DNA from 3 places in the Pantoea deleyi genome. Region 1 is predicted to be linked to each of the others. Evidence: predicted binding sites of a transcription regulator. Region 1 holds the regulator's gene; each other region holds the start of a gene.

Region 1 (4,252 bases):
TATAAGATGCTGAAAATGTTCATTTTCAACACAATTTCAGCGGTTACAAAGATTAATAATAAAAGACCTTACAGTTTTCAAAAGAACTGGACTAGAATGGCCTGGGCGCTGATCCTCGATCAGATTAATCTCAACTTTGTCACGGTGCGTAGTGGCCATGACAACTTAACTCATTAACGGACTATGCGTTTAATCATTACGCTTTTCATGCTGGCTTTTGCGCAACTGTTTTTCAACACCGCCGCTGCGTCGCCTCACGCGCCGGTGAACGTGAGTGCGCATAAAGCAGAGAAAAAGAGTGCGCGCGACGATGAGCGTCGCAAGCGTCGCCCCGTCAAAACGGTCTCCAAAAAACCGCGTGTCACGCCTGTTCAGAAACTTAAAACGAAAAAACAGAAAAAAGCTGAACTCACCGCGACCCAGACACCTGCTAAGAAGACCTCGCTTAAAACCGCCCGCATCAGCAAGAATCACGACAAGAAACGTTATGGTCATCAGCGTACGCTGAAAACCGCCGACGCCGACACCCGCGAAACCGGCACCATTAAAATGAGCAAATCTCACCGCCAGCGTTACCAGAAGGCGCGTGAAACGGCGATGACCAAACTGATGGGCCAGCTGGGTAAACCCTACCAGTGGGGGGGAACCTCGCCACACACCGGTTTCGACTGCAGCGGCCTGGTCTGGTACGCCTATAAGGATCTGGTGAAATTCAAAATCCCGCGTACCGCCAACGAGATGTATCACCTGCGTGACGCCGCGCCAATCAAGCGTGAGTCGCTGGAGAAAGGCGATCTGGTCTTCTTCCGCATCAATGGCCGCGGCACCGCCGACCATGTCGGCGTCTACCTGGGCGATGGCAAGTTTATTCAGTCGCCACGCACCGGTAAAGATATCCAGATCAGCGCGTTAGGGGAAGATTACTGGCAGCGCCACTACATCGGCGCCCGCCGGGTGATGACGCCAAAAACCATCCGCTGAGCCACACGACAGAAAGAAAAAAGCCGGGACAATCCCGGCTTTTTTTTATCAGTGCAGAATGGCAGTAAAACTAAAGGCCACAATCATCAGCAGACAGCCGACGGCGGTCATTAAGGCCAGTTTGAGGTCAGTACTCACAGCTTGTTCCTTAGTCACACAGTTTACAGGGTTATTCCATTTTCCCACACGACCCGGTAAAAATCTCGTTTTATCCGCCCAGCCTTGTTAGAATCCCGCCTTTGTTGCGCAACGCGCGCAACTCTGATTCCGTTTGCGCATCTTTTCAGGCGGTTTTTCCTCCGCCTGCGGTCAGATTACCGGCCAGGAACGCTGCATTTTTGCGGAAAAAACCCTGAGCAGACGCAAACGTTTAACACTACGCTTATCAGAGAGTTAGATAAGCACCGGAGTCCGATTTTCATGGCAACAATTAAAGATGTGGCAAAACGCGCTGGCGTCTCCACGACCACCGTTTCGCACGTCATCAATAAAACCCGCTTTGTGGCTGAAGAGACGCGCGAAGCGGTCTGGCAGGCGATCAAGGAACTGCACTACTCACCCAGCGCCGTGGCACGCAGCCTGAAAGTGAACCACACGCGCACGCTGGGGCTGCTGGCCACCTCAAGCGAAGCCCCCTACTTTGCTGAAATCATCGAAGCCGTCGAGAATCACTGCTTCGATAAGGGCTACACGCTGATTCTGGGCAATGCGCACAACGATCTGCAAAAGCAGCGTGCCTATCTCAGCATGATGGCGCAGAAGCGCGTGGATGGCCTGCTGGTGATGTGCTCCGAATACCCGGACGATCTGCTGCAGATGCTGGAAGAGAACCGCAACATCCCGATGGTAGTGATGGACTGGGGCGAATCCCGCGCCGACTTCACCGACACGGTGCTGGATAACGCCTTCCAGGGTGGCTATCTGGCCGGCCGCTATCTGATCGAACGCGGACACCGTGATATTGGCGCGATCCCCGGCCAGATGGAGCGCAATACCGGCGGCGGCCGCCATGCCGGTTTCCTGAAGGCGCTGGAAGAGGCGAACATTCAGCCGCGCGCGGAATGGATCGTGCAGGGTGACTTCGAGCCGGAGTCAGGCTATCAGGCGATGCAGCAGATCCTGTCGCAGAAGCAGCGCCCCACGGCGGTGTTCTGTGGCGGTGACATCATGGCGATGGGGGCGATTTGCGCCGCCGACGAGATGGGGTTGCGCGTGCCTCAGGATATTTCGGTGATCGGGTATGATAACGTGCGCAACGCCCGCTATTTCGCGCCAGCCCTGACCACGGTTCATCAGCCCAAGGCCCAGCTGGGTGAGAAGGCGCTGGATATGCTGCTGGACCGCATCACCAGCAAACGTGAAGTGTCGCAGACCATCGAGGTTCACCCGACGCTGATCGAACGCCGCTCCGTGGCCGATGGTCCGTTCCGCGACTACCGTCGTTAATCTTCGCTTAACCACTCCTGATTAAGCGTCTGCGCATCGCCCAGATAGCTGAGCAACCAGCCTGTCGCCGGTGATGCGCGATCTTCTGCCCAGCTGACGCAGCAGGGACTGTCCGGAAAGGGAACCGGCAGCGTCAGTTCGGCCAGTTCGCCGCTGTCGAGCAGCGGCCTGGCCAGATGGCCCGGCACCATCGCCACACACAAGCCCGCCTGCACACACTCCAGCCCGGTCTGCCACTCCGGCACCACCAGCCTGCGCTGATTATCCAGCGTCCACGTCATGCGGCGCGGCAGCGCCCGCGAGGTATCTTCCAGCACCAGCGACGGCCAGCTGCGCAGCGTATCGTCATCGATCTGGCTCGCCTGCGTCAGCGGATGATCGGGCGCGACCACGCAGCGCCAGTTGAGCGTGCCCATATCGCGGAAGGCAAAACGCCCCCCTACCGGTATCGCCTGGGTCGCGCCAATCGCGATCTCCACCCGCCCGTCGGCCAGCGCATCCCAGACGCCATTGAACACCTCATAACTGATGCTCAGCTCCATATCCGGAAAGTGACGATAGAAATCTTTGACCAGCTGGCGGGTGCGCTGAGGCTTGGCGATGCGGTCAACGGCGATGCTCAGCTGGCCGCGCCAGCCATTTGCCAGCTGCTGACACTGTCGGCGGGTGGCGAGCATTTTTTTGATGACGCTGCGCCCTTCGCGGACGAAATGTTCCCCTGCCGGGGTCAATACCACTTCCCGATGCTGACGCTCGAACAGCGGCACCGCCAGCCAGGTCTCCAGCTGACGCACAGTATAGCTGATGGCAGAGGGCACCCGATGCAACTCCTGCGCGGCCGCGCTGAAGCTGCCGCCGCGCGCCACGGCGTCAACCACCTCTAATGCATATTCGGACCACATAATCTGCCTTCAAAATTTTTAACAGCAATCGGCAAATATTAGCGTTTCACAGCGGCAAACGCACCTTTTACACTCTGCCGCGTTCATCCTGCAAAAATGAGAATCAGATGTTATCGAATAAAGGATTTATGCCCTATCTTGCCCTGCTGAGTATGCTGGGCTTTCTGGCCACGGATATGTACCTGCCCGCCTTCGGAGCGATGCAGCAGAGCTTTAATACCTCGCCCGGCCTGATCAGCGCCAGTATGAGTCTCTTTCTGGCCGGCTTTGCCTGTGGCCAGCTCTTCTGGGGGCCGCTGTCGGACCGCATTGGCCGCAAGCCGGTGCTGCTGGCCGGTCTGACGCTGTTTGCCGTCGGCTGCGCCGGGATGCTGTGGGTCAGCGATATCGCCCTGATGCTGGCGCTGCGCTTTGTTCAGGCGATTGGCGTCTGTGCCGCTGCCGTGAGCTGGCAGGCGCTGGTGGTGGACCGCTACCCTGCCGCGCGGGCCAGCAAAGTCTTTGCCACTATCATGCCGCTGGTCGCCCTCTCTCCGGCGCTGGCGCCGCTGCTGGGTGCCTGGCTGATCGGCCACTTCCACTGGCGTTCGATTTTCCTGGTGCTGACGCTGATTGCGGTCGCGCTGATCCTCGTAACCCTGCGCCTGCCCGGCGTGCGCAAAGCGGCGGAAGCGAAAGGGTCTCAGCCCGGCTTCTTTACGCTACTGAAATCACGCATCTACAGTGGCAATGTGCTGATCTACTCCGCCTGCTCTGCCAGCTTTTTCGCGTGGCTGACCGGTTCCCCCTTTATCCTGGCGGATCTGGGCCTTTCGCCCGCTGATATCGGCCTGAGCTATGTGCCACAGACGCTCGCCTTTCTGATTGGCGGATTTGGCTGCCGTGCCCTGCTTAACCGCTTCAACGGCGCACAGCTCCTGCCC
Region 2 (4,252 bases), 1.1 Mb from region 1:
GGCCGCGGAGCGCCATAAACCGCAGGTGCGCAGCTTTTCGGTCGACGCGATGAAGCGCCTGATGGCCGCCAGCTGGCCGGGCAACGTTCGCCAGCTGGTAAACGTGATTGAGCAGTGCGTTGCGCTCAGCTCATCGCCGGTGATCAGCGATGCGCTGGTGGAGCAGGCGTTAAGTGGCGAAAACAGCGCCTTGCCGACCTTCGCGGAGGCCCGCAATCAGTTCGAGCTGAACTATCTGCGAAAACTGCTGCAGATGACCAAAGGCAATGTCACCAACGCCGCACGCCTGGCCGGACGCAATCGCACCGAGTTCTATAAGCTGCTGTCCCGCCATGAACTGGATGCCAGTGATTTCAAAGAGTAGCCTGGCCAAACTCCGCACGCGGGCGGGGTGCCCGGATGGGATTGCGGTACCCGGCGTAGTCTGACAGCGCTTGCGGCCGCCCGAAGAATCCCGGATATTACCGCCCGACAGCGCCAGCAACATTTATACTTGATATACCCTCTGACCATGGAGGGAGTGAAAAAGGGTCTGACATGAAAAAGATTGATGCGATTATTAAACCATTCAAACTCGATGATGTTCGTGAAGCCTTAGCGGAAGTGGGCATCACCGGGATGACCGTGAGCGAAGTGAAAGGCTTTGGCCGTCAGAAAGGGCACACCGAGCTGTATCGCGGCGCAGAATATATGGTCGATTTTTTACCGAAAGTGAAAATCGAGATGGTGGTTGGCGACGATATCGTTGATACCTGCGTCGAGACCATTATGCGCACTGCGCAGACCGGCAAAATCGGTGACGGTAAGATCTTTGTCTTCGACGTGGCGCGCGTTGTGCGTATCCGTACCGGCGAGGAGGACGAAGAGGCGATCTGATTTCCTCTTCGGCAGAACAAAAAAAGCCCGCGCTGCGGGCTTTTTTTATGGGGTCATCACATCCCTTTGTGCGGGCCAAAGAGTTCGTAGTGGATACGCGGCGCGGCGACACCGGCATCACGCAGCTGCGCCACCACATGCTGCATAAAGGGCAGCGGGCCACAGAGGTAAAAGTGCGTTTCGGGTGAGGCGAGCCGCCCGGAGAGCTGGCTGATATCCATCACGCCCTGCGCATCATAGCGACCGGCATCCTCCGCCGTGGGATGGCGATACCAGACCCGGCTGACGAAATCGCTGAGCGGGGCGCCCGTGTCGCGCACTTCTTCTGCAAAGGCGTGCTGTTTGCCATTCTCCGCCGCGTGCAGCCAGCTGACAGACGCCGCATGGTGAGCGGCCGCCAGCGCATGCAGCATCGCCAGCATCGGCGTCTGCCCGACGCCCGCAGAGATCAGCGCCACCGGGGTGAGCGGCTCGATATCCAGGAAGAAGTCGCCGTGCGGCGCGGCCAGCTGCAGCACATCGCCCACCCTGCCGTGCTCATGCAGCCAGCCGGAGACCGTACCCTGCGGCTCGCGTTTTACCGCGATACGATAATCCTGGCCGTTGCTGAGGTGCGTCAGTGAATACTGACGAATCTGGTGATGATCGAAGCTGGCGGGCTGCAGATGCACCGTCAGATACTGGCCCGGTTTAAAGGCGGCAACCGGGCCGCCACCGACCGGCGCAAAGGTAAAACTCTTGATCGCTTCGCTCTGCGGCTCGATGGCGCTGATGCGAAAGGCGCGGGTGCCGCGCCAGCCGCCAGGCTGCTGTTCCGTCGCCTGATAGATCTCCGCTTCCCGCCTGATAAACAGATCCGCCAGCACGCCATAGGCCCGTCCCCATGCCGCCAGCACCTCATCGCCCGGATTCAGCAGCGCCTCAATGGTCGCCAGCAGGTTCTCGCCAACGATGGCGTACTGCTCAGGCTGAATATTCAGGCTGGTGTGCTTCTGGGCGATCTTCTCCACCGCAGGCCGCAGCACGGCCAGACTCTCCAGATTGGCGCCGTAGGCGCAGATCGCATTGAACAGCGCTTCACGCTGATCGCCGTTACGCTGGTTGTTCATGTTAAAGACATTTTTGAGTTCCGGATGGCGCGACAGCATGCGGTCATAAAAGTGTGCCGTCAGCGCCGGGCCGCAGGCGGCAATGGCTGGCAGGGTCGATTTAACGGTGGCGATAGTCTGTGCATCAAGCATAAAAAGAGCCTCACAGTAAAAGATGTATTTTAAATGCATCTTATGGCGGCACGGCCCATCCTGTAAATATGAAGATCGTTTTTCCGGCCAACAGAGTGGCAACTTTTATGTGCATTTAACTAAAAGGGCGCGCACTGGCTGGCGTTAAACGCCGGGCGGCAGGCGGGGGAAAAGGTGTAAAAAAGCGGTGCCAGTCGCCAGCCAATCGTTTGCGTAAAAAGAGGCGGTTCACCCTACCTTCACCTGTTAAAACGGTTTACACTGTGGGCCTTCGCCCCTGAAGAGGGGTAAATACCGTCAGAAAGTTAGCTGAGTCAGGAGATCCGGATGTTAAAGCGTGATATGAACATTGCCGATTACGATGCCGAGTTATGGCAGGCAATGGAGCAGGAGACAGTGCGTCAGGAAGAGCACATTGAACTGATTGCTTCTGAAAACTACACCAGCCCGCGTGTTATGCAGGCGCAGGGTTCTCAGCTCACCAACAAATACGCTGAAGGTTATCCGGGCAAACGCTACTACGGCGGTTGTGAATACGTTGATATCGTTGAGCAACTGGCTATCGACCGCGCTAAAGCGCTGTTTGGTGCCGATTACGCTAACGTGCAGCCACACTCCGGTTCCCAGGCTAACTTCGCGGTTTACACGGCGCTGCTGCAGCCGGGCGATACCATTCTTGGCATGAACCTGGCGCACGGTGGACACCTGACCCACGGCTCACCGGTTAACCTGTCAGGCAAACTTTATAACGTCGTGGCTTACGGTATCGATGAAGCCGGTAAGATTGACTACGATGAGCTGGCTGAACTGGCGAAAACCCACAAGCCAAAAATGATCGTGGGCGGCTTCTCGGCTTACTCCGGCGTCTGCGACTGGGCGAAAATGCGCGAGATCGCGGACAGCGTCGGCGCATGGCTGTTCGTCGATATGGCTCACGTTGCCGGTCTGGTGGCCGCTGAGGTCTACCCAAGCCCGATCCCGCATGCGCATATCGTGACCTCCACCACCCACAAAACCCTGGCGGGTCCGCGCGGCGGCATCATCCTGGCAAAAAACGGCGACGAAGATTTCTACAAGAAACTGAACTCGGCGGTCTTCCCTGGCGGGCAGGGTGGTCCTCTGATGCACGTTATCGCCGGTAAAGCCGTTGCCTTCAAAGAGGCGATGGAGCCGGAATTCAAAACCTACCAGCAGCAGGTGGCAAAAAACGCCAAAGCGATGGTGGAGGTGCTGATCGCGCGCGGCTACGACATCGTTTCGGGCGGCACGCACAACCATCTGTTCCTGATCGATCTGGTGAGCAAAAACCTGACCGGTAAAGAGGCGGATGCGGCGCTGGGCCGTGCCAACATCACCGTGAACAAAAACAGCGTGCCAAACGATCCGAAAAGCCCGTTTGTCACCTCCGGTATCCGTATCGGTACGCCGGCAGTGACCCGTCGCGGCTTTAAAGAAGCCGACGTGCGTGAGCTGGCGGGCTGGATCGCCGACGTGCTGGACAACATCAATGACGAAGCGACCATTGAGCGCACCAAACAGAAAGTGCTGGATATCTGCAGCCGTCTGCCGGTCTACGCCTGATCGATAACCCGTTGTGACACCGTATAAAAAGGATGGCATCTGCCATCCTTTTTTATTGCCTGTCCCGCGGCGCTCTGCCAGAGTAGCGCCCACTTATGCTGCCATGCGGCACACCTGCTGGAGGGAATATGGCAATCGCGTCTGCCAGATGGCTCGGACTGGGCTACTTCACATACTTCTTCTGTTACGGCATCTACCTGCCATTCTGGGGCGTCTGGCTGAAAGGCACCGGGCTGGATGCGGAAAAGATCGGCCTGCTATTGGGCTGCGGCATGGTGGCGCGTTTTGTCGGCAGCCTGCTGATCGCCTCTCAGGTCCGCAACCCTGGGCGGCTGATCACCGCACTGCGCCTGCTGGCGCTGATGACCTGCCTGTCTGCCGCCGGTTTCTGGGCAGGGGAGCAGTGGATGTGGCTGCTGACCGTGATGATCGGCTTTAACCTCTTCTTTTCGCCACTGGTGCCGCTCAGCGATGCGCTGGCCGCCACCTGGACGCAGCAGATTGGCCTGGCGTACGGGCCGGTCAGGTTGTGGGGATCGCTGGCCTTTGTCGTC
Region 3 (4,252 bases), 1.6 Mb from region 1:
CGCATGTCGGTGAAGATCATGGCAATGCCGTGCTCATCTGCAGCGGCGATCACTTCTTCATCGCGAATAGAGCCGCCAGGCTGGATCACACAGCTCACACCCACTGCGGCTGCAGCATCAATACCGTCGCGGAAGGGGAAGAACGCATCCGACGCCATCGCCGAGCCTTTGACTTCCAGACCTTCATCACCGGCTTTGATACCCGCAATCTTCGCGGAATAGACGCGGCTCATCTGTCCGGCGCCGATACCGATCGTCATGCCGTCGCGTGCATAAACGATGGCGTTCGATTTCACAAACTTGGCCACCTTCCAGCAGAACAGCGCATCACGCAGCTCCTGCTCTGACGGCTGACGCTTGCTGACCACGCGCAGCTGGCTGGCGTCAACCATGCCGAGATCGCGATCCTGAACCAGCAGGCCGCCGTTCACACGTTTGAAATCCAGCGCCGCCGTGCGGGTCTGCCACTGACCGCAAATCAGCACACGAACGTTCTGCTTAGCGGCGGTGATTTTCAGGGCCGCATCGGAAACGGCCGGAGCGATGATCACCTCGACGAACTGACGGCTGATAATCGCCTGCGCCGTGGCTTCATCCAGCTCGCGGTTTAAGGCGATGATGCCGCCAAATGCAGAGGTCGGGTCGGTCTGATAAGCGCGGTCATAGGCTGACAGCAGGCTGTCACCGGTTGCCACGCCGCAGGGGTTAGCATGCTTGACGATAACGCAGGCGGGCTCGCTGAACTCTTTCACACACTCCAGCGCCGCGTCTGTGTCGGCAATGTTGTTATAGGAGAGCGCCTTGCCCTGAACCTGCTGCGCTGTCGCTACCGACGCTTCGGCAATGTTCTCTTCTATATAGAAGGCGGCATCCTGATGGCTGTTTTCACCGTAGCGCATATCCTGTTTCTTAATGAAGTTCAGATTCAGGGTACGGGGGAAGCGGCCGGCGGGCTGATTACGTTCGCCGTGATAGGCGGGCACCAGGCTACCGAAATAGTTAGCGATCATGCTGTCATACGAGGCGGTGTGTTCAAACGCCTTAATCGCCAGATCGAAACGGGTTTCAAGCGTCAGGCCATTTTCGTGGGCATCCATCTCAGCGATGATCGCCTCGTAGTCGCCACTGCTGACCACGATCGCCACATCCTTATGGTTCTTGGCAGCCGAACGTACCATCGTCGGGCCACCGATATCGATGTTCTCAACGGCATCTTCCAGTGAGCACCCTTCACGGGCAACCGTCTGTGCAAAGGGATAAAGGTTAACGACCACCATGTCGATTGGGCTGATGTCATGCTGCGCCATAATGGCATCATCCTGGCCGCGACGACCCAAAATGCCGCCATGTACTTTCGGATGCAGGGTTTTGACACGTCCATCCATCATTTCCGGGAAGCCGGTATAGTCAGAGACTTCTGTGACAGCCAGACCCGCCTCCGCCAGCAGGCGAGCGGTTCCACCTGTAGAGAGCAGTTCGACACCGCGATGGGAGAGCGCCTGAGCAAATTCGAGGATACCGGCTTTGTCAGAGACACTGAGCAGGGCGCGGCGTACAGGACGAGGTTGTTGCATGGTGGTTTATCCCTTGGCTTTGTTTCGCGTATATAAGAGCGTTACATCAGGCTTTAGTGCACTTTTCTCTTCTCTGTAAGAAGTAAAAGATCAAAAACCTCAGGTAACGCCCCGAAAAGGGGTATCCGTAGCGATGCCCGGCATTGTAGCGAAAACGTTTGCGCGATGCTCGTCTAAATTCATTATGCCCGTGCAGTGTGGATAACCTTGTGCGTAACTGCGTATAACAGCGGCTTTTGCTGTGGAATGCAGCGAACACGCTTTTTTATGCAATTTATGGGTTGCGCCGCCTGAACAACTCCCTATAATGCGCCTCCATCAACACGGCACACCGGCAACGGGAAACGGGCTGAGAGGCACAGGAGACTGCGCCGCCGGAGAAAACTTCTGAAAAAAGAGGTTGACTCTGAAGGAGGAAAGCGTAATATACGCCACCTCGCGACAGGACGCTAACGCACTGTTCGCACTGCTCTTTAACAATTTATCAGACAATCTGTGTGGGCACTCGCAGGATTGATATCAGCGTCTCCGGACGCAAAAAATATTAAGCCTCACGAGTGAACACATAATGAAATTCATTATGACGTTTTACAGATGAGCATCGCTGGACTTGTTCCGGCAAATCAAACTTTAAATTGAAGAGTTTGATCATGGCTCAGATTGAACGCTGGCGGCAGGCCTAACACATGCAAGTCGGACGGTAGCACAGAGAGCTTGCTCTCGGGTGACGAGTGGCGGACGGGTGAGTAATGTCTGGGGATCTGCCCGATAGAGGGGGATAACCACTGGAAACGGTGGCTAATACCGCATAACGTCGCAAGACCAAAGAGGGGGACCTTCGGGCCTCTCACTATCGGATGAACCCAGATGGGATTAGCTAGTAGGCGGGGTAATGGCCCACCTAGGCGACGATCCCTAGCTGGTCTGAGAGGATGACCAGCCACACTGGAACTGAGACACGGTCCAGACTCCTACGGGAGGCAGCAGTGGGGAATATTGCACAATGGGCGCAAGCCTGATGCAGCCATGCCGCGTGTATGAAGAAGGCCTTCGGGTTGTAAAGTACTTTCAGCGGGGAGGAAGGCGGTGCGGTTAATAACCGCGCCGATTGACGTTACCCGCAGAAGAAGCACCGGCTAACTCCGTGCCAGCAGCCGCGGTAATACGGAGGGTGCAAGCGTTAATCGGAATTACTGGGCGTAAAGCGCACGCAGGCGGTCTGTTAAGTCAGATGTGAAATCCCCGGGCTTAACCTGGGAACTGCATTTGAAACTGGCAGGCTTGAGTCTCGTAGAGGGGGGTAGAATTCCAGGTGTAGCGGTGAAATGCGTAGAGATCTGGAGGAATACCGGTGGCGAAGGCGGCCCCCTGGACGAAGACTGACGCTCAGGTGCGAAAGCGTGGGGAGCAAACAGGATTAGATACCCTGGTAGTCCACGCCGTAAACGATGTCGACTTGGAGGTTGTTCCCTTGAGGAGTGGCTTCCGGAGCTAACGCGTTAAGTCGACCGCCTGGGGAGTACGGCCGCAAGGTTAAAACTCAAATGAATTGACGGGGGCCCGCACAAGCGGTGGAGCATGTGGTTTAATTCGATGCAACGCGAAGAACCTTACCTACTCTTGACATCCAGCGAACGGGGCAGAGATGCCCCGGTGCCTTCGGGAACGCTGAGACAGGTGCTGCATGGCTGTCGTCAGCTCGTGTTGTGAAATGTTGGGTTAAGTCCCGCAACGAGCGCAACCCTTATCCTTTGTTGCCAGCGATTCGGTCGGGAACTCAAAGGAGACTGCCGGTGATAAACCGGAGGAAGGTGGGGATGACGTCAAGTCATCATGGCCCTTACGAGTAGGGCTACACACGTGCTACAATGGCGCATACAAAGAGAAGCGACCTCGCGAGAGCAAGCGGACCTCACAAAGTGCGTCGTAGTCCGGATCGGAGTCTGCAACTCGACTCCGTGAAGTCGGAATCGCTAGTAATCGTGGATCAGAATGCCACGGTGAATACGTTCCCGGGCCTTGTACACACCGCCCGTCACACCATGGGAGTGGGTTGCAAAAGAAGTAGGTAGCTTAACCTTCGGGAGGGCGCTTACCACTTTGTGATTCATGACTGGGGTGAAGTCGTAACAAGGTAACCGTAGGGGAACCTGCGGTTGGATCACCTCCTTACCTTAAGATACCTTCCCGCGCAGTGCTCACACAGATTGTCTGATAAAAAGTAACGAGCAGAAAAAACCTCTACAGGCTTGTAGCTCAGGTGGTTAGAGCGCACCCCTGATAAGGGTGAGGTCGGTGGTTCAAGTCCACTCAGGCCTACCAAATTCGCACTCACGCTGCGTTATGTCTCCGGCTCGCATAGTTCACTATGCTTCGCGAAGACATGCCTTGCCTGAGCACGAATTGCACTTCTCACGAAGTGTACTCGGTTGGACGTAGTGGTCTCTGCAGTAACTGTATGGGGCTATAGCTCAGCTGGGAGAGCGCCTGCCTTGCACGCAGGAGGTCAGCGGTTCGATCCCGCTTAGCTCCACCATACCGTTTTAACTGTTTTTTCTGAATACCTCAGAGCGTACCGGCAACGGTGTGCTGCGAAGTATTATGCTCTTTAACAATCCGGAACAAGCTGAAAATTGAAACGACGTAGCGCGTCATCCCTCCGTAATAAGGGGTGGCAG

Evidence for each region. Region 1 encodes PurR, which represses purine synthesis genes. Its sites were predicted from a motif close to CANGCAAACGTTTGCNTG; they were not measured.
Region 2: a site for PurR is predicted at 2,316-2,333, ahead of glyA (serine hydroxymethyltransferase). Genes of this name have one in related genera too.
Region 3: a site for PurR is predicted at 1,722-1,739, ahead of purH (bifunctional phosphoribosylaminoimidazolecarboxamide formyltransferase/IMP cyclohydrolase). Genes of this name have one in related genera too.

The regions. Positions count from the first base shown of each region.
Region 1 is NZ_CP071405.1:2,177,708-2,181,959, forward strand. It holds gene J1C59_RS10230 (C40 family peptidase) at 184-981, shown strand; gene cydH (cytochrome bd-I oxidase subunit CydH) at 1,030-1,119, opposite strand; gene purR (HTH-type transcriptional repressor PurR) at 1,402-2,427, shown strand; gene punR (DNA-binding transcriptional activator PunR) at 2,424-3,329, opposite strand; gene punC (purine nucleoside transporter PunC) at 3,437-4,252, shown strand, end outside.
Region 2 is NZ_CP071405.1:1,048,897-1,053,148, forward strand. It holds gene glrR (two-component system response regulator GlrR) at 1-364, shown strand, start outside; gene glnB (nitrogen regulatory protein P-II) at 538-876, shown strand; gene hmpA (NO-inducible flavohemoprotein) at 933-2,117, opposite strand; gene glyA (serine hydroxymethyltransferase) at 2,445-3,698, shown strand; gene J1C59_RS05080 (3-phenylpropionate MFS transporter) at 3,827-4,252, shown strand, end outside.
Region 3 is NZ_CP071405.1:3,786,413-3,790,664, reverse strand. It holds gene purH (bifunctional phosphoribosylaminoimidazolecarboxamide formyltransferase/IMP cyclohydrolase) at 1-1,574, opposite strand, end outside; rRNA gene J1C59_RS17785 (16S ribosomal RNA) at 2,207-3,746, shown strand; tRNA gene J1C59_RS17780 (tRNA-Ile) at 3,820-3,896, shown strand; tRNA gene J1C59_RS17775 (tRNA-Ala) at 4,035-4,110, shown strand.